2 regions of the Exiguobacterium sp. PHA03 genome follow, and region 1 is predicted to be linked to the other one. Evidence: a T-box and tRNA genes for the amino acid it is inferred to sense, from the RefSeq annotation. Region 1 holds a T-box; the other holds one or more tRNA genes.
What was found. A T-box is a leader RNA that pairs with one kind of tRNA and senses whether it is charged. The one in region 1 lies ahead of leuS (leucine--tRNA ligase), so its partner is inferred to be a tRNA-Leu.

Region 1 (9,580 bases):
AGTATGAAGTGCTACTCGTCGACGCACCACGTCGCATTTCGTTTGAAGAGCACGGTCAACTGTTAAAAGAAGCATTACGCGAAGCAGGAAAACGAAAGCTACCGATTCATATCATCGCCTGTAGCATGGGGGCACTCGTCGTCAATCGTCTGTTGCAAGAATATGAACTACCAGTCGCAAGTCTTGCGTTCGTTTCACCATTGTTTGATTGGCATCCGTCGAAACAACTCGGAGGTGTCAAACAAGTCTTCGCGAGTGCGTTTGATCGTTTCCGTCCCGATGCGCCACTCGGTACGTTGCCGTTTGGTCAAAGTACGGAAGATACCGTTCGCATCGGTGAACTGACGTATGCGCAGTACCGGGAAATCGAAGAAGAGATCGTCGTACATGACGAGGAACGAAAAAAACTGCCTCGTGTAAACTTGGCTTGTTTTTATGCACCAGACGATCAGTTCGCAGACGTTAAACTGACACTCGAAGTATGTCGGAAAATGGGTGGCGATCAGATTTACTTACAACGTCTACACGGTTTCCCGCATTTCAGCTTTGAACGGTTGAATACACGGTTTGCGGAAAAATTATTGTTGTTTTTTAAATTAGTTGAAGAATGAAAAAAGTGATGGTTTCCATAGCGGAAGCCATCACTTCTTTATTTCTACTGTCAGCGCACTTTTTTCTCGATCGCGATGATGAACGGTGGATGATTCTGTTGATTCAAGAAGCGGTACTGAAGAACGGCATAACCTTGCTGATCAAGGGCTGTGACGTAATCTAGGACAGCATCGCGTTCCCGTTTTCCTTCAAGATGACCGTGATAGACGACAAGGACGACAAGACCACCAGGTGCAAGTACCGGGAGGAGAGCGTCGAGTGCTTCAAGCGTCTCTTCACCTGTCGTCGTGATCGATTTATCACTTCCAGGCAAGTATCCGAGATTGAAGACGCCGGTACGAACAGGCCGTCGTTCGTCCGAAAGACGCGCACCAACATGGATGTGACTTTCGTGATAAAGATCGACACGTTCTAACATTCCGGCTTCGTCGAGACGTCGTGTCGATTCCTCGATGGCTTGAGCTTGGACGTCGAACGCAAGGACTCTACCTTCTGGACCGACGCATTCTGCTAAGAACTGCGTATCATGTCCATTTCCGGCAGTCATATCGACGACGCAGTCACCAGGTTCGATGACGGACTCCAGTAATTGTTTCGTATAAGGTAGTACACGGGCAAGTGACATGGCATAGACTCCTGTTCCTATGGGCTGTTTTTCTCTTTATACATGATCATCGTATGTATGATTCCTCCTGCATTATACCATCTTTTGAGTCATTGACGAAAAGTGAAGTGGCTTGACAGGCGGGGGAGGGATTGCGTAAAGTGGCAAGGTTGAGAATGAAATAGGAGGACCAAAGGTATGCCAAAATTACCAAAAGCGGTCTGGATCCTCGTCCTTGCGATGGCCATCAATACGACGGGATCCTCTTTTTTATGGCCGTTCAATACATTATATATTCATGAATATTTAGGGGAGTCGATGACAAAAGCCGGAATGGCGTTATTCGTCAACTCAGCCTTAGCAATCGTTGGGAACTACTTAGGCGGAAAAGCGTTTGACCGACTCGGCGGAAAGAAGACGCTTGTCATCAGTGTCATCGGACTTGTCCTGTCTTCCGTCGGCTTGTTGCTATTTCATCAGACGTATATTGGATACGTCGCGATGCTTGGATTGATTGGATTCGTCGGTGGGATGGTTTTCCCAACGATCTACGCAATGACGGGCGTCATCTGGCCGGAAGGCGGACGCCGCGCCTTTAATGCGATCTATGTCGCGCAAAACGTCGGTGTAGCCCTCGGGACAGCTGTTAGTGGTCAAATTGCTGCTTTTTCGATTCAGTACATCTTCATCGCCAATCTCGTTCTCTATATCGTCTTTGCCATCATTTTGTTTGTCGGTTTGTCCTGGATTCAGGCGCCAGCGCGGATGCATGCGGCACATGACGAGATCGAAACGACACGCACACCACTTTCGCGCGGATCCGCACGGACGATGTTGCTCGTTTCGATCGGTTATGCCTTACTTTGGTTCGTTTATGTGCAATGGCAAGGGACCTTTGCTGTCCATACGAAATCGCTCGGTGTCACGATTTCCGAGTACTCGATTCTTTGGACAATCAATGGAGCGCTTATCGTGTTCGCACAACCTTTATTAACACCAATTCTTCGTTGGTTTGGAGATGATTTGAAACGCCAACTGATGACCGGGACAGGGATCTTTCTTCTCTCTTATCTGATTGTTCCGTTTGCAGGCGGCTTCAAGATGTTCCTCGTGGCGATGATCATTCTGACAATCGGTGAGATGTTCATCTGGCCAGCGGTTCCTGCAATGGCGGCGCGACTTGCGCCAATCGGAAAAGAAGGAGAATTCCAAGGATACGTTAATATCGCTGCTTCAGCAGGACGGATGATCAGTCCGACAGTTGGAGGTTTGATCTACGATTTATCAGGTATGTCAGCAGTTTTCTTGACCTTAATTGGATTGATCCTGTTAGCAGGAGTTGTCTTCCTTCGTGCTATTCCTAAAACCACATCATGAGCTTTATCTTGTGAGACAGCGGACAATAGATCAGCTGTCTTTTGTTACATCATTCGTTCGAAAATTATAAAACAAACATTTAATAATATGGAATATTTCGGCAAAGAAACGGGTACTTTCTAATCAAGAACTTGAAAAGAAAGGTCATATGAACGTTGCTTCTTTTTGACTGGAGGTGCACGGATGGAAAGGTGTCAATTCATCACAGATGCCGCAACTTGGACGACACACGTACAGAAACAGCCTCTTGATATCTTCTATAGTCACCAATACGTCACGCTCAACGCTAGACCGTCTGAGCAAGCGGTATTATTTCTTTATGAAGGTCATGCAGGAACACTGTTTTATCCTTTTTTGAAGCGTCGTATTTTTGATACGCCTTATTCAGATCTCATTACCCCGTACGGCTATGGCGGACCGGAAATCATCGGTCGACTGACTGCGTCCGAGATCCAGCAGGCTCGTTTATCCTTTGAGAGGTGGGCGGAGCAAGAATCGATCGTCTCGGAAATGATCCGCTTTAATCCATTAACAGGTAATGAACGGCTTATGCAGGACTGGACAAAAGTTTCCTTCATCCGTCATACGACGAGTATTGATTTGCGTCCTTCACTTGAAGATATCATGCAGACATTTCATAAGAAGACGAGAAGCATGATTCGTAAATCGCTTGCTTCACCCTTAACCGTCAGAACAGGAACACGGGACGATCTACCTGTTTTTTTAGCGTTGTATCATGAAACGATGGACCGGAAGAATGCCTCGGCTCATTATTATTTTACCGCGACGTATTTTGAGCAATTGATGGAGACGAACCCACTTTGTGAGCCCTTATTACTGATGGCGGAAATCGACGGAAAAGCGGTTGGGGGATACTTCGTATTGCTTGGAAAAGAATACGCCCACGGTCATTTGATCGGCTGTAAGCGGGATGAAGCGAAGATGTTCCCGAATCAGCGACTTGAGTACGAAGCAATTCTTCAGGCAAAAGCACGGGGACTCGTCGAACAACATCTTGGGGGCGGGTATCAAGAACGGGATAGTCTTTTTGAGAGTAAATGCCGTTACACTGGATATCGACTATTTGAGTATCATCAAGGAAAATCCATCCTGCAGCCATCACTATATGATTTGCTCTGCGTACGATACGGATCAAATGCTGATTCCGATTATTTTCCGGCGTATCGACAAGCTGGTATTCAGGTGGCAACTAGTTAAATAGATAATGAGAGTATGAAAACGACTACATCGTGTAGTCGTTTTTTTGATATGCTGAAGTCAGGATCGATCAATAAAGGGGGAGTTATCGTGAAAAAACGCGGTCTGATTTTTGATATGGACGGGGTTATCTTAGATAGTGAGATTCGCTACTTTGAAGTGCATCAACAGATGTTCAAAAGGTTATCGATTCCGCTTGATCCGGTTCAGTATGCGACGTTCATGGGAAAAACAGGAGATGAAATGTGGGAAGAACTCGTCGCCCAGCATCAGCTGAAAGAAACAGCTAGTGCGTTGCTTGAGGAAGAACATCGCTTGTTTCAAATTCATGCAAAGCCGGAGGAGTGTGGATTAAAAAAAGGCGTCACACAAGTCATCGAACAAGCGGCGACTCTTGGTTACGATATCGGCATTGCTTCTTCGAGTTCACTTCAGAAAATCGAACGTGTCATCCGTCATTATGGGCTTCCGATCACGCACTACGTCAGTGGAGAAGAAGTCATCCGTTCGAAACCGGATCCCGCGATTTTTCGACTTGCGGCAGAGCGGATTGGACACGCACCCGAGAACTGTCTCGTCATTGAAGACGCTGCGAACGGGATGATTGGTGCGAAAGCAGCAGGCATGGAAGTGATTGCGCTTCTTGATGACCGGATGCCAACGCAACGCTTAGAGCAAGCGGATCATGTCGCGCAATCACACGCAGAAATCGAGGAAATTTTACGGAAGCGTTGACGCTTGAGGAAGAAACAGATTACACTAGAAAAAGATAGTCAAATGCATGGAACTGAAGTAGTAGGGGAAAGGTGCCGTCAAGAGAGCTGGTGGAAGGTGCGAACCAGTCGGTAACAACCGTGAACTCGTCAGGGAGCACGATTCGTGAAGTCGTAGTAGCGAATCCGGTCTTTCACACCGTTATCCGTGAATCAAGCGGTCTGTCATAGACAGACAACGTGGGTGGTACCGCGGAAGCCAAACCGGTCTTTCGTCCCTTTTCTTAGGGGCGGAAGACCGGTTTTTTTTAGATTAGAGGAGGAAAAGACATGCCGTACAATCATCGCGAAATTGAACCGAAATGGCAGGCGCGTTGGGATCAAGACAACGCCTTCGTCACGACAGAAGATCCAGAAAAAGAAGGGTTCTATGCCCTTGATATGTTCCCGTATCCGTCAGGTGCTGGACTCCATGTTGGTCATCCGGAAGGTTACACAGCAACGGATATCCTCGCACGGATGAAGCGGATGCAAGGATACAATGTCCTTCACCCAATGGGATGGGATGCGTTCGGATTACCAGCAGAACAATACGCACTCGATACAGGAAACGATCCACGCGAATTCACAGCGAAAAACATCGAGACGTTCAAGCGTCAGCTTAAAGAACTTGGATTCTCGTATGACTGGGATCGTGAAATCAACACAACGGATCCAAAATACTACAAATGGACGCAGTGGATTTTTACGAAGTTGTATGAAAAAGGACTTGCCTTCGTAGACGAAGTCGCAGTCAACTGGTGCCCGGCACTTGGAACTGTCCTTGCGAATGAAGAGGTCATCGACGGATTATCCGAACGCGGAAATCATCCGGTTGTGCGTGTTCCGATGCGTCAATGGGTCTTGAAAATCACGGAATATGCGGATCGCCTTCTTGAAGATCTGGATGATCTCGATTGGCCGGATTCTGTCAAAGAGATGCAACGCAACTGGATCGGGAAATCTGAGGGTGCTGAGATTGATTTCACGATTGATGGACATAAAAAACAAGTCACGGTCTTTACGACACGTCCGGACACGATCTTCGGTGCGACGTATCTAGTACTTGCACCGGAGCATCCATTCGTAGCTGACATCACGACAGCGGATCACAAGGAAGCCGTCGATGCGTACATTTCGCAAGTCCAAACGAAGTCAGATCTCGAGCGAACGGATTTAGCGAAGGAAAAAACGGGTGTCTTCACGGGTGCTTTTGCGGTCAATCCGATCTCAGGCGATCGTCTTCCAATCTGGATCGCTGATTACGTCCTTGCTTCTTACGGAACAGGTGCGATCATGGCTGTTCCAGGACACGATGAGCGCGACCACGAATTCGCGAAACAATTCGACTTACCGATCGTTGAAGTCGTCGCGGGTGGAAATGTCGACGAAGCAGCCTACACAGGAGAGGGCGAACACGTCAACTCGCATATGCTTGATGGACTTGGGAAACAAGAAGCAATCGAGACGATGATCGCTGAACTCGAAACGAACCAAGTCGGTCGTAAAAAAATCACGTATCGACTCCGAGACTGGTTGTTCAGTCGTCAACGGTATTGGGGCGAGCCGATTCCAGTCGTTCATATGGAAGATGGTTCAATGAAAACACTCAATCAAGAGGAATTACCGCTTGAACTTCCAATCATTCCAGAAATCAAACCGTCTGGTACGGGCGAATCACCACTTGCGCTTGCTGAAGACTGGTTGGATTACACAGATCCTGAAACAGGAATGAAAGGCCGTCGCGAGACGAATACGATGCCACAATGGGGCGGAAGCTGCTGGTACTACCTTCGTTTCATCGATCCACACAATGAAGAAGCGATTGCGGATCCAGAAAAATTAAAATACTGGCTTCCTGTCGATATTTATATCGGTGGGGCAGAGCATGCTGTTCTCCATTTGTTGTATGCACGGTTCTGGCATAAAGTCTTGTATGATGCAGGCGTCGTACCAACAAAAGAACCATTCCAGAAGTTATACAACCAAGGAATGATCCTTGGAGAGAACAACGAGAAAATGTCAAAATCTCGCGGTAACGTCATCAACCCAGATGAAATCGTCAAGTCGCATGGTGCTGATACGTTACGTTTATACGAAATGTTCATGGGACCACTCGATGCATCGGTTGCCTGGTCTGAGAACGGTCTTGACGGAGCGCGTCGTTTCCTCGATCGCGTTTGGCGCTTGTTCGAACGGACAGCAGACATTCAAGACGTCACGGAAGTCGATGCTGACTTCGAACGGACATACCACCAGACCGTCAAGAAGGTCACGGAAGACTTCGCGAACATTCAGTTCAACACCGGGATTTCGCAACTCATGGTCTTCGTCAACGAAGCGAATAAACAGCCGGTTCTTCCGCGTCACTTCCTTCGTGGATTCATTCAATTGTTAACACCAGTCGCACCGCACCTTGGTGAAGAACTGTGGGAACAACTTGGCTTTGAAGAGACATTGACGTATGCGGCATGGCCAACATTCGATGAATCAAAACTTGTCAGCGATACGATGGAATTCGTCATTCAAGTGAACGGTAAAGTTCGCTCGAAAATCGAAATCAACATCGATGCGACAAAAGAAGAAATCGAAGCACTTGCCTTTGCTGATGAAAAGACACAAGAATGGATTGGCGACAAGACGGTTCGGAAAGTCATCGTCGTACCGAAAAAATTGATCAATATCGTGGCGAACTAAGCCATAACCCCTTTCATTCACTTGATGCGAATGGAAGGGGTTTCTTCATTTCCGTCGCAAGTCCGCTTTTTTTTTGAACGTCCTTCTGCTACACTGAATCAGAAACCGAGAAAGAAAGGCGATTATCATCAATGAAACGATCTTATATAGTCTATACAACGATTTTTGCTGTCGTTTCGGGGTTGATCCTTTGTATACTGCTCGTCTTCTCGAAGCCAGAGACGTTGTCACGTATTCAGGAAACGTTCGCGAAAATCGAGACGCAATCGAAGCATCAGGCAGCTGTCAAACAGGTGCCACCGAAAACGCCTTCAGCCATTCCGAATCCAGAAGAACCGTTAATTAAAAATGTTCAACAGATGTTATATGATGATTCCATAGGTTCGTACCTCGTCGTAACAGAGGACTACCGTTTCTTTGAAATCAGTGGAACTGGAGAACGTATCAATGCGACGTTTCAGTTGGAAGAAGGGAAACTCTTATTGTCTGGTCTTGACGGGATGACACTCGTTGACGGAGAGACAGTCGCTTTATTGACGTCGAATCAAATTCTAGTCACGATTAAACGAAAAGATGGCGTCTGGAGTGAAGAAAAACGCGAAAAAGTACAAGGGACGACGATTCGAGACAGTTTCCATGGTCTTGGATATGATGCGAAGAAAAAAGAATTCTATACAATCAATCAAATTCGCTCGATTGGTCGTGTTGAATTGACTTACTTTGCAATGAAAGAGGACAAAATCAAGATTGATCCAGATGCTTCGGAAAAGAAGAAGCGTGCCTTAAAGAAAAAGCAAAAACCACCGTACTTGTCAATCATCAAACGAGAGAAAATCGAAGCGGCGAGCGGAATGCGAAGTGATGCGAAAAAAGCATTTGAATCCAGATTCCGTCCGATTGGTCTTGCAGAACGGCAAGGTCGGATCTATACGTTAGACTCAGAAGCACTTTATCTTTATTCGATTGATCAGAAAGAGAAAACGATTACGGGGGAGACAGCGAGTCCGAAAGTGTATGGATCAAAAGGAATCTTTGTACAAGATAATGAATTGTTCGCCTTAGTTGTCACGGATAAATTCTCAAGTCGATCATTCACACCGATTGACTGATGTAGAAAAAAGACCCGATTTCTCTGATTAACAGAGACAAATCGGGTCTTTTTTGTATTAAGAGACAGTGTCACGTGCCATCTCTGCAGCGTGACTACCGGCACAATGACCCGTCACGAACGCAGCTGTGATATTGTATCCACCTGTATAGCCATGGATATCAAGAATTTCGCCAGCGAAGAATAATCGCTCCGCCTTTTTCGACATCATCGTTTTGGGATCAATCTCTTTGATCGAGACACCGCCACCAGTGACGAAGGCTTTATCGAAATCGAGCGTTCCTGTTGCTTTGAGTGGGAATCGTTTCAATTGTTGCAGGAAGTCCGTCCAGTCCTGTTTCTTTACTTGTGTACAAACTTCATCGCCAAAGCCGATTCGAGCGAACAGGAGTTCAAGCAATCGTTCTGGTACAAAACCACGAAGGGCATTCCGAACCGATTTCTTCGGATTTGCCGCAAGTGCTGCCTGGAAGCGTTCTGTTAATGCACCAAGTGACTCATCCGGGAAGAGATCGATCGATAGATGAACGATCGTCTCTTTCGATCGTTTGCGCTCTTTGATCGTATATTGGCTACACCGTAAAGCGATCGGACCACTTAAACCGAAGTGTGTGAACAGTAGATCACCCGTATGTGTCTTGATTGCTTTGTCCTTTTTACCGTGAACCGTTAAGGCAACGTCACGCAACGACAGTCCTTGTAATGTTTTTTCATGAATGAACGTATCACCTAACAAAATCGGGACTTCCGTTGGGAAAAGTTCCGTGATCGTATGACCAGCTTTTTCAGCCCACGGATAGCCGTCACCCGTCGAACCCGTGTGCGGAACAGATTGTCCGCCGACCGCTACGATACAACTTTTTGCTTCAAGACGCATGCCGTTTTCTAAGATGACAGCTGCAAAAGAACCATCTGGATGGAAGTCGAGCGTAGCGACTTGCGCGTCTGTTTGAATCTCGGCGCCATGTGCACGGATTTGATCGATCAATACACGAACGACGTCTGCCGCCTTATCCGAGACCGGGAACATCCGACCGTTATCCTCTTCTTTGAGTGCGACACCAAATCCTTCGAACAAATCGATGATCGATTCATTATTAAATTGAGAAAAGGCGCTATAAAGGAAACGTCCGTTTCCTGGAATCGACTGGACGAGCTCATCGAGTGGCTTTCGGTTCGTGACGTTACACCGTCCGCCGCCAGAGATTGCGA
Region 2 (9,580 bases), 570 kb from region 1:
AACTTGTATTACTTGATCAACAATTCGCAGACGAGACGGCAGCCATCAAGGCTGCCGGTCAACTCCTCGTCGATCACGGATATGTCGAGGCGGGGTATATCGATTCAATGCAGGAACGTCATGCCTTATCAACGGTCTACATTGGCAACCATGTCGCGATTCCACACGGAACAGAGTCGGCTAAATCACAGGTCAAGAAAACGGGGCTATCGATTCTACAAGTACCGCAAGGCGTAGCGTTCGGAACGGAACAAGCACGACTCGTTATCGGCATCGCTGGCGTCGGGGATGAACACCTCGAGTTGTTATCAAATATCGCAGTCATTTGCTCCGATGAGGAGAACGTCGAGCGCATCGTGGCAGCGACATCAAAAGAAGAAATCATCGCGTTATTGACAGCGGAGGTGTAATTATGAAAGCCATCCATTTTGGTGCCGGTAATATCGGACGAGGATTCATTGGCTTACAACTCGTCAAGACGGGTTACGAAGTATGCTTCGTAGATGTCAATACGACAGTCGTCGATGCATTAAAAGCACGACATACCTATGAGGTGGGTTATGCCTCTGAAAGCGGAGGGCGTGAACGGGTCGACGGCGTTACGGCGCTCAACAGTTTAACTGAACCTGATCAGGTCATTGCAGCGATTCGTGAAGCAGATGTAATCACGACAGCTGTCGGACCGAGCTTGTTGTCGAAAGTAGCTCCTTTGATCGCGGAAGGGTTACGTCAACGTGATCAACAGACACCTGTCTACGTCATTGCGTGTGAAAACATGATTGGTGGGTCAAAACACTTACAAGCAGAGGTGGCGAAACATCAACCGGTAGCGGAGAACTGGCATTTCCCGAATGCAGCGGTTGATCGGATTGTTCCACTTCAGCATCACGAAGACCCGTTGTACGTCGAAGTGGAAGAATTCTTCGAATGGGTGATCGAAACGACTGGACTACCGGAAGCCTATCCACGGATCGAAGGCGTCACCTATGTCGAGAACATCGAACCGTTCATCGAGCGGAAGCTGTTCACTGTCAACACAGGACATGCGATTGCTTCGTACCTCGGAGCACTCTTTCATAAAGAGACGATCGCTGAAAGTCTAACGGATCCACGCATCCGTCGGGGTGTCCAGACAGCACTTTACGAAACAGGGTGGTTGTTACTTGAAAAGTACGGCTTTAATCCGGTCGATCATAGTGCGTACATTCAAAAGAATATGAAACGTTTTGAAAACCCGCGAATTCATGATGAAATCATTCGTGTCGCCCGTTCACCGATTCGTAAACTGAGTCCAAGTGACCGACTCGTCAAACCAGCGAAGGAATTGATGGAGCGTGGGATCGAAGCAGATGGATTAGCACGTGGGATCGCAGCAGCCTTAACCTATTTCGATCCAAATGATTCAGAATCTTCAGAATTAAATGCATATATTACGAAACATGGAATCGAAGATGCGCTGAACGCATATCTACAACTGTCAGCAACGGATCCACTTGGATCTCGGATCGTTGAACATTATGAAGCGATGCAACAACAAGTCAACTCGATTGCTTAAGAATGAATAACTCTGTAAGCCGAACACCTTTCATATCTGTGGAGGGTGTTTTTAGTTTGCGATTTAAATATGTCTTGGTATCAACGAAACAAGCAGTTTCTAAAAATCTTACTATCACAATTTGATTACAATTTGTATATTAAATTTGGAATATTCGAAAACGAATATTTAGCGATTAAAATACATTGTACGCTATATGAACGGAACATCTCTATTCCGATTTTTCAGGTAAGAGAAGGTGATCATATGTTAAATTATAAAGTGAATGTATATAGATTAAACGGAGCACGACCAAAAGCAACAAAAGGAACCGGACCGAAGCATTTGATCTATTCGAGTCAGTTTTCTTCACGTACACCAGTCCATTTATTGCATCAACTCATCTTGAATCGATTGTTGGTTGAGCAAGAAAAAAACCTGGATTTAACGTATACGATCGAAGTAAATGCGGTACTTGATCAATTCGTGATCGACGTCCGTGTCTTTTCAACAGATACGGTCAGCATCCAAGTCGAGCGTGACTTGATTGAAATCATTGAACGTGAAGAAGTTCGTCATATCCCAGCGCTTGAAATCGGAAAACCAGATTTCGCAGAATTCGCTCACATCGTCTTAAAGGTTAAGGAAGGTGGACCACGTCTTTCACAAGAGGATACGCAACGAATTTTCAATGAGTCTGGTGTTCGAGGACGAATTATCCTGCACAAGGAGCGAATCGATAGTCATGAACCCTCCCATTCGATTCAGTTGTTGATTGGTGGGGCCGAGAAGTGTTTGTACAGTCTCTCGCAATATCAGCTTGATCCACTCTTCCGTAAACATGGTTTGACGATTCAATCCTTGAATCTGTTACCGTTTGATTTATTCATGATTCGCGACAAAATCGCGATGCTGTCTTCAGCAGATGCTTCGCAACTGTGGATTGATGACATCACGACATCCAAGAATGGACGATCACATCAGATTTGTTTTAACGATGGGAATGAATGTATGACGGTTATCTGTGATCTTCACGGATCAATTCGGTCTTATAAGTGTTCGTGATGGTTTAATTCTTCTTCGAATAGGCTACATTCTTAACAGAGGTTCTAACGAAGGGGAGTCGAACAATCATGTTATCTAAACAACAGACGGAAGAATTCAAGCAACGGTTATTGAAGGAAAAAGAAAAGACGACATCAAACATCGAACAACGCGATACCGATTACGATGAAGGTGAATTGTCGAGTTACGATAATCATCCTGCCGATTCCGGCGATGAATTGTTCTTGCGGGAACGTGATCAAGCAATCACGGATATGCAAGAGGATATGCTATCAGATGTGGATCGCGCCTTAAAAGCAATCGAGGACGGAACGTATGGCATTTGCGAAGTCTGTGGAAAAGAGATTGAAATCGAACGCCTTGATATCATTCCAGAAACCCTATTATGCATTGAGCATGCAAAAGAAGAAGCAGAACAAAACGAGAACGATCCGAATTCGCGACCAAGCGAAGAAGATGTACTAGATCCATCTGTAACAGCTCGCGGGAAAGACATCGACGGTGATACGGACGGATTCTCGAAAGTGAGTGACTTTGGTAGTTCTGATACACCGTCTGATCAAGAAGATGGAATCGATCCGACACGGTCTTGACCAGCAAAACATCTCCCGAAAATGGAGATGTTTTTTTTCGAAAAAATATCACATGTATTTACCAGAATTTTTTGACTTTTCATATAATTTTGGTACGATGGTATCGAGAGGACTGTTTTTAGCCTATATTAAAATGTAAGCGCATACAAGCATCCGTCTCACTGCTTGACCATTTTAGTTGAGGGAGGAAATAACGCATGATTTATGACATTCCGAACAAGCAAGGGTCAAAAGTACAGTACAAGGAACGGTATGAAAACTACATTAATGGAAAATGGACGGCACCAGTCGGGGGAGAGTATTTTGATAATGTGACACCTGTTACTGGTAAGGTGTTGTGCCAAGTCGCTCGTTCTACAAAGGAAGATATCGAACTCGCTCTTGACGCAGCACATGCGGCAAAAGAAGCATGGGGGAAAACGTCTGTAACGGAACGTTCGAATATTTTAAATAAGATCGCCAATCGAATGGAAGAAAATCTCGAGATGCTCGCTTATGCGGAAACACTTGAGAACGGAAAAGCCGTTCGTGAGACACTTAACGCCGATTTACCGCTCGCGATCGACCACTTCCGTTATTTTGCTGGGGTCATTCGTGCACAAGAAGGTTCAGTCGGCGAACTCGATCAAGATACGGTTGCGTATCACTTCCATGAGCCACTTGGCGTCGTCGGTCAAATCATTCCGTGGAACTTCCCGCTCCTGATGGCTGTCTGGAAATTAGCACCAGCTCTCGCAGCAGGAAACTGTGTTGTCTTAAAACCAGCAGAACAAACACCAGCGAGCATCATGGTACTCGTTGAGATCATCGAAGATTTACTTCCACCAGGTGTGCTCAACATCGTCAATGGATTCGGTCTTGAGGCAGGGAAACCGCTCGCCTCAAGCAAACGAATCGCCAAAATCGCCTTTACGGGTGAGACAACGACAGGACGTTTGATCATGCAGTATGCTTCGCAGAACTTGATCCCGGTCACACTTGAACTCGGTGGGAAATCACCGAACATTTTCTTTGAAGATATCATGCAGGCAGACGATGCATTCTTTGATAAAGCAATCGAAGGATTATTGATGTTTGCGTTGAACCAAGGGGAAGTCTGTACGTGTCCGTCGCGTGCCTTGATTCAAGAATCGATTTACGAACCGTTCATGGAACGTGTTTTAGAGCGCGTCAAAGCCATCAAAATCGGAAATCCTCTTGATGCCGACGTCATGATGGGTGCTCAAGCTTCGAACGAACAGATGGAGAAAATCCTTTCGTATCTTGAAATCGGTAAGTCGGAAGGCGCAGAGTGTCTCATCGGTGGAGAGCGCAACATGCTCGAAGGAGATCTCGCAGAAGGATATTACATTCAACCAACGATCTTTAAAGGACACAATAAGATGCGCATCTTCCAAGAAGAAATTTTTGGACCGGTTCTATCGGTCACGACATTCAAGACGGAAGAAGAAGCACTCGAAATTGCGAATGATACGTTATATGGTCTTGGTGCCGGCGTCTGGACACGTGACATGAACCGTGCTTATCGGTTTGGTCGTGCGATCGAAGCAGGGCGCGTCTGGACGAACTGTTATCACCAATATCCAGCTCACGCGGCGTTTGGTGGTTACAAAATGTCAGGTATCGGACGCGAGAACCATAAGATGATGCTCAACCATTACCAACGGACGAAAAACCTACTCGTTAGCTATAACCCGAATAAACTCGGTTTCTTCTAAGTCGGAAAGGACGTGGATGCAAATGGTGGAACGTGTTCAGGCGACAGCAGCTTGTCTTGAGTTGATCGACCAGTTGAGAGAAAAACACGGTCCGTTGATGTTTCATCAATCTGGTGGTTGTTGCGATGGCAGTTCCCCGATGTGTTTTGCGCAGGGCGATTTATTCCTGGGAGATCAGGATAAAAAACTAGGAGAGATCGGTGGTTGCCCGTTTTATATTCATGAAGATCAATATGAGTACTGGAAACATACCCAACTCATCATTGATGTCGTGGATGGTCGAGGCGGAATGTTCTCTCTTGAGGGTGTCGAAGGAAAACGTTTTTTGACACGCTCCCGTGCGTTCACGCAAGAGGAATACGCTGAACTATCAGCATCAAGTTAATGAAGGATATAAACGCGATTTTGTCTAGGCGACTTGTTCATTCAGGTCGCTTGTACAGAATCGTGTTTTTGTTCGTATTACAGCGTTCTAACAGGATAAAAGTTGGTAATGCGGCATAAGAACGGTATAATGAACTCATATTTTGACGAGAAGATTTTTTCATACTATGACATTTAGGGGGTCACCATGAAATATCCATTTTTAGGTTGGACAGGTCACACGATCGGAGTGACGGCGCCCTCCTCCGGATTACGTGAACAGCAACAGGAATGGGTCGAACGAGCAGTTGAACAGGTACAAGCACGGCAAATGAACGTCCGTTTAGGTGAAACGATTTGGTCGCATCAACTTGCTGAGAGTGCACCGGTCAAACAACGCGCCGAAGAATTCAATCACATGATGACGGATGAGACGATTGATGCTGTTATCCCGCCATTTGGTGGGGAACGCGCCATTGATCTTTTACCCGAGTTGACACCAACTGCTTACCAAACAAAATGGTTGCTTGGCTATTCCGATATCAGTACGTTATTGCTCAGTTTGACGCTTCAGACGGGAATTGCGACAGCACATGGTCCGAACTTCGTTGAGCTTCGGAGTAAAGAATGGGACGAGACGACAAGTGCCTGGCGACGGGTTCTCGCGACGCCATCTGGAGAAACCGTCACACAGTGGGCTTCCGATCGTTATCAAACCGCGTGGACAGACGAAGAACGTCCAGCAGGTTCGTTATTTCAGCTGACGGAAGCGACAGAATGGAAAGCACTTGATGAGCGAACAGAAGTGACCGGACGGTTACTTGGGGGTTGTCTGGAGACGATTCGCCATCTGATTGGGACACCGTACGGAGATGTGAAGCGCTTCCAACATGAAGAGATCAACGGAGAACCGATTCTCTGGTACTTCGAGGTGTCTGAAGCGAGTTCTGCCGAGGTGCATCGGACGCTTCGACAAATGGCGTATGCTGGGTGGTTCGACCATGCGGCTGGCTTTTTATTTGGCCGTACGTCTGCAAGGATTACAGAAGATCTGACATGGCTAGACGTGTATCACTATCTAGCCGATGAAACGGGCTTACCAGTCTTATATGATCTTGACATCGGTCATCAGCCACCACAGTTAACGTTAATCAATGGAGCGACGGGTACGGTTCGTATTCAAGGAAAAGATTCACGAATCGATCTTACGTTCAACTAAAAAGGAGAGCACGCAATGGCACGTCGTAAGTTTCAAGCATTAGGCGTTTATAAACGCGTCCATATTAACCCGGAAACACGTCGAATGACGTTACCGGAACCGTTTTACGATGCACTTCGTCTAGAAGATGAATTGCTGATTGCACAAGTCGGAGATGTTCTCGTCATGCGTCGTCCGGGGGAAGTCGTCGAGACAGAAACGGATTTATTGAGTGAACTCGTAGAAGATGGATTCACGGGTACAGAGCTTGTCCAAGAGTTTGCCTACCGGCGTCAGCAACAGGAACAACGATTACGTCAACAAGTCTTGCAGGATGAAGAGGATGACCATGCTGCTCAACTGAAGATCGAGCTATAACGGAAAGAAGGAGTGGGGCAGATGCGTCGCAGAACAAAAATTGGAATCGGAGTCATCGGATCCGGATTAGTAGCAGCGAGTTATTATTTTTATGAGATGGCAATCGCTACGAATCCGAAGCCGTTCTTATCGAATAATCGGGATTTGAGTGATGAGATGGTCCGGTTGATGCAACCTGGACAGACATGGATCAAGGAGCAGCCGCTCGAGCGGATCGAGATTGAAGCAAAAGATGGTTTAACGTTACGCGGACATTTCCTCCCGTCTCCTGTTCCGTCAGACCGGATTGTCATTCTCGTGCATGGATACGGAGGCGTCGGAACGGATTTAGCCGGATTCGCCTATCTGTACCATCAGGCCGGTTTCCATGTCATGATGCCCGATAATCGAGGACACGGAATGAGTGACGGTCATTATATCGGATTCGGATGGCATGATCGTGAAGATTGTCTCAGTTGGTCGAACTATCTGATTGAACGGATTGGACAGGATGCGAAACTGTTCTTACATGGTGTGTCGATGGGAGGGGCGACCGTATTGATGACGAGTGGCGAACAACTTCCACCACAAATCAAAGGAATCATTTCTGATTGTGCCTATACGTCCGTCAATGCTGTTCTTGCGTATCAGATGAAGCGGATGTATCGACTACCACACTTCCCGTTTTTAGGGATGACGAGCGTATTGACGAAGCTAAAGGCAGGTTATACGTTCCGTGAAGCATCAGCGCTGAAACAGGTCAAAAAGGCACAGGTTCCGATTCTCTTCATTCATGGTGGTGCGGATACGTTCGTACCGACAGATATGGTGTATGAGCTGTACGAAGCCTGTCCAACGGAAAAGGAACTGGTCGTCATTCCGAATGCCGCACACGCTATGGCATATTTCGAGGATCCGGCATTATATGATGACGTCGTTGAGAAGTTCGTCCGGAACATCTTGCGAAATGATTGACAACTCAGTTCGTTACCCGCTATATTAATATCATAAATCAACGTCGTCGTGGCGGAACTGGTAGACGCGCTAGACTCAGAATCTAGTGGTGGCAACACCGTGGAGGTTCAAGTCCTCTCGGCGGCATAAATGATTGAAGGAGGCAATCCCATCAAGGGGTTGCCTCCTTTTTTGATAATGAATAGAAAACGGTTGCATCGAATAAAAATTCAGAAATGTTTATCTTTTTAGAACTTTTCTGGTAAAATACGTTTTAAAGAGGGTACTCTTCAGGGAAAGTACTAAGTGGAGTCGACAATCTTTAACACATAGGAGAGGGGAAACAAACATGAAAAAAGGAAGTATTTTGCTAGCGCTCTTGATGAGCTGTATTCTCGTACTTGGTGCATGTAGTATCGGTTCGAAGGATGAAGGGTCTTCAGAAGGAAAGACGTATAAAGTTGGTATCGACGTCACGTATCCACCATTTGAGTACAAAGACGGGGACACGTACAAAGGAATCGACATCGATCTTATGAAAGCAATCGCTAAGGATCAAAACTTCAAGATTAAATTTGAAGCAATGGATTTCAGCGGTATCATTCCAGCACTTCAAGCAAATCAATTGGACGTTGCCATTGCCGGTATGAGTATTACACCAGAACGGAAAAAAGTCGTCACATTCTCAGACCCATATTTCAAAGCTGGTCTTATTTTAGTCGTCAAAAAAGATGAGAATGGTATTAAATCCGTTAACGATCTTAAAGGGAAAAAAGTAGCCGTCAAAAAGGGAACGACGGGTGCAAAATATGCAACGGACAACGCGGATAAACTTGGCTTCACTGTTACACAGTTCAATGATAGTCCAGCGATGTTCCAAGAAGTAAAGAACGGTAACGCAGCTGCCTTGATTGAAGATTATCCGGTCATCTCATATGCAAACAAACAACAAAACCTTGGATTGAAACTTGTCGGTGATCGTCTCAACGGTGATAACTACGGGATCGCTGTCTTAAAAGGTGAGAATAAGGATCTGCTGAAGAAAATCAACAAAGGACTTGCGAATCTGAAAGAAAACGGTGAATACGATAAAATCGTTGACACGTATCTGAAATAAGTCGCAAGGCGATAAGGGAGTGGGATAGCCAATGGAAGTGGTCAAAACCGCATTTCCATTTTTCTTGGAAGGGCTTCAAGTTACATTGTATATTTTCATCATTGCGGTCATCGTCGGCTTTCTGATTGGCTTAGTCGTCGCATTGATGCGGTTGTCACCGTTAAAGATTTTGAACGCAATCGCGATCATCTATATCGATGTCATTCGTGGTACACCGTTCATCGTTCAGCTTTTCTTCATCTACTTTGGACTCAACTCGCTTGAGTGGTTATCGATGGACCGGATGTATGCAGGGATACTGACGGTCGCGATCAATGCTGGTGCTTATTTCGCGGAAATTATTCGAGCAGGTATCCAGTCGATTGATAAGGGACAAACAGAAGCCGCACGTTCACTCGGGATGACAGGACGTCAAACGATGGTTCAAATCATTTTACCGCAAGCATTCCGACGGATGTTACCAACGATTACGAATCAATCGATCATCAGTTTAAAAGATACATCGTTGTTATCGATCATCGGCATCGCTGATTTGACGCAACAAGGTCAAGTTCAGCAATCGACGACGTTTGAGCCATTCATCGTTTGGTCTGTCGTCGGATTGATGTACTTCGTCATCATTTATCTCTTGTCATTAGTGGCGAAGTTCTTGGAACGGAGGTTTACATTACGATGAGTATC

Region 2: it has a tRNA-Leu gene. The T-box ahead of leuS (leucine--tRNA ligase) is inferred to sense a tRNA for this amino acid. The anticodon was not compared.

What each region holds. Positions count from the first base shown of each region.
Region 1 covers NZ_JAUTYQ010000001.1:1,634,241-1,643,820, reverse strand. The annotation lists gene Q7C19_RS08645 (serine aminopeptidase domain-containing protein) at 1-611, shown strand, start outside; gene mnmM (tRNA 5-(aminomethyl)-2-thiouridylate-methyltransferase MnmM) at 662-1,258, opposite strand; gene Q7C19_RS08635 (MDR family MFS transporter) at 1,415-2,593, shown strand; gene Q7C19_RS08630 (peptidoglycan bridge formation glycyltransferase FemA/FemB family protein) at 2,777-3,811, shown strand; gene Q7C19_RS08625 (HAD family hydrolase) at 3,902-4,546, shown strand; T-box leader at 4,585-4,807, shown strand; gene leuS (leucine--tRNA ligase) at 4,855-7,260, shown strand; gene Q7C19_RS08615 (hypothetical protein) at 7,392-8,369, shown strand; gene Q7C19_RS08610 (BaiN/RdsA family NAD(P)/FAD-dependent oxidoreductase) at 8,427-9,580, opposite strand, start outside.
Region 2 covers NZ_JAUTYQ010000001.1:1,064,758-1,074,337, reverse strand. The annotation lists gene Q7C19_RS05830 (PTS mannitol transporter subunit IIA) at 1-410, shown strand, start outside; gene Q7C19_RS05825 (mannitol-1-phosphate 5-dehydrogenase) at 413-1,555, shown strand; gene Q7C19_RS05820 (hypothetical protein) at 1,802-2,599, shown strand; gene Q7C19_RS05815 (TraR/DksA C4-type zinc finger protein) at 2,668-3,192, shown strand; gene adh (aldehyde dehydrogenase) at 3,390-4,910, shown strand; gene Q7C19_RS05805 (DUF779 domain-containing protein) at 4,933-5,295, shown strand; gene Q7C19_RS05800 (S66 family peptidase) at 5,482-6,492, shown strand; gene Q7C19_RS05795 (hypothetical protein) at 6,508-6,849, shown strand; gene Q7C19_RS05790 (alpha/beta hydrolase) at 6,871-7,803, shown strand; tRNA gene Q7C19_RS05785 (tRNA-Leu) at 7,846-7,929, shown strand; gene Q7C19_RS05780 (transporter substrate-binding domain-containing protein) at 8,132-8,899, shown strand; gene Q7C19_RS05775 (amino acid ABC transporter permease) at 8,931-9,575, shown strand; gene Q7C19_RS05770 (amino acid ABC transporter ATP-binding protein) at 9,572-9,580, shown strand, end outside.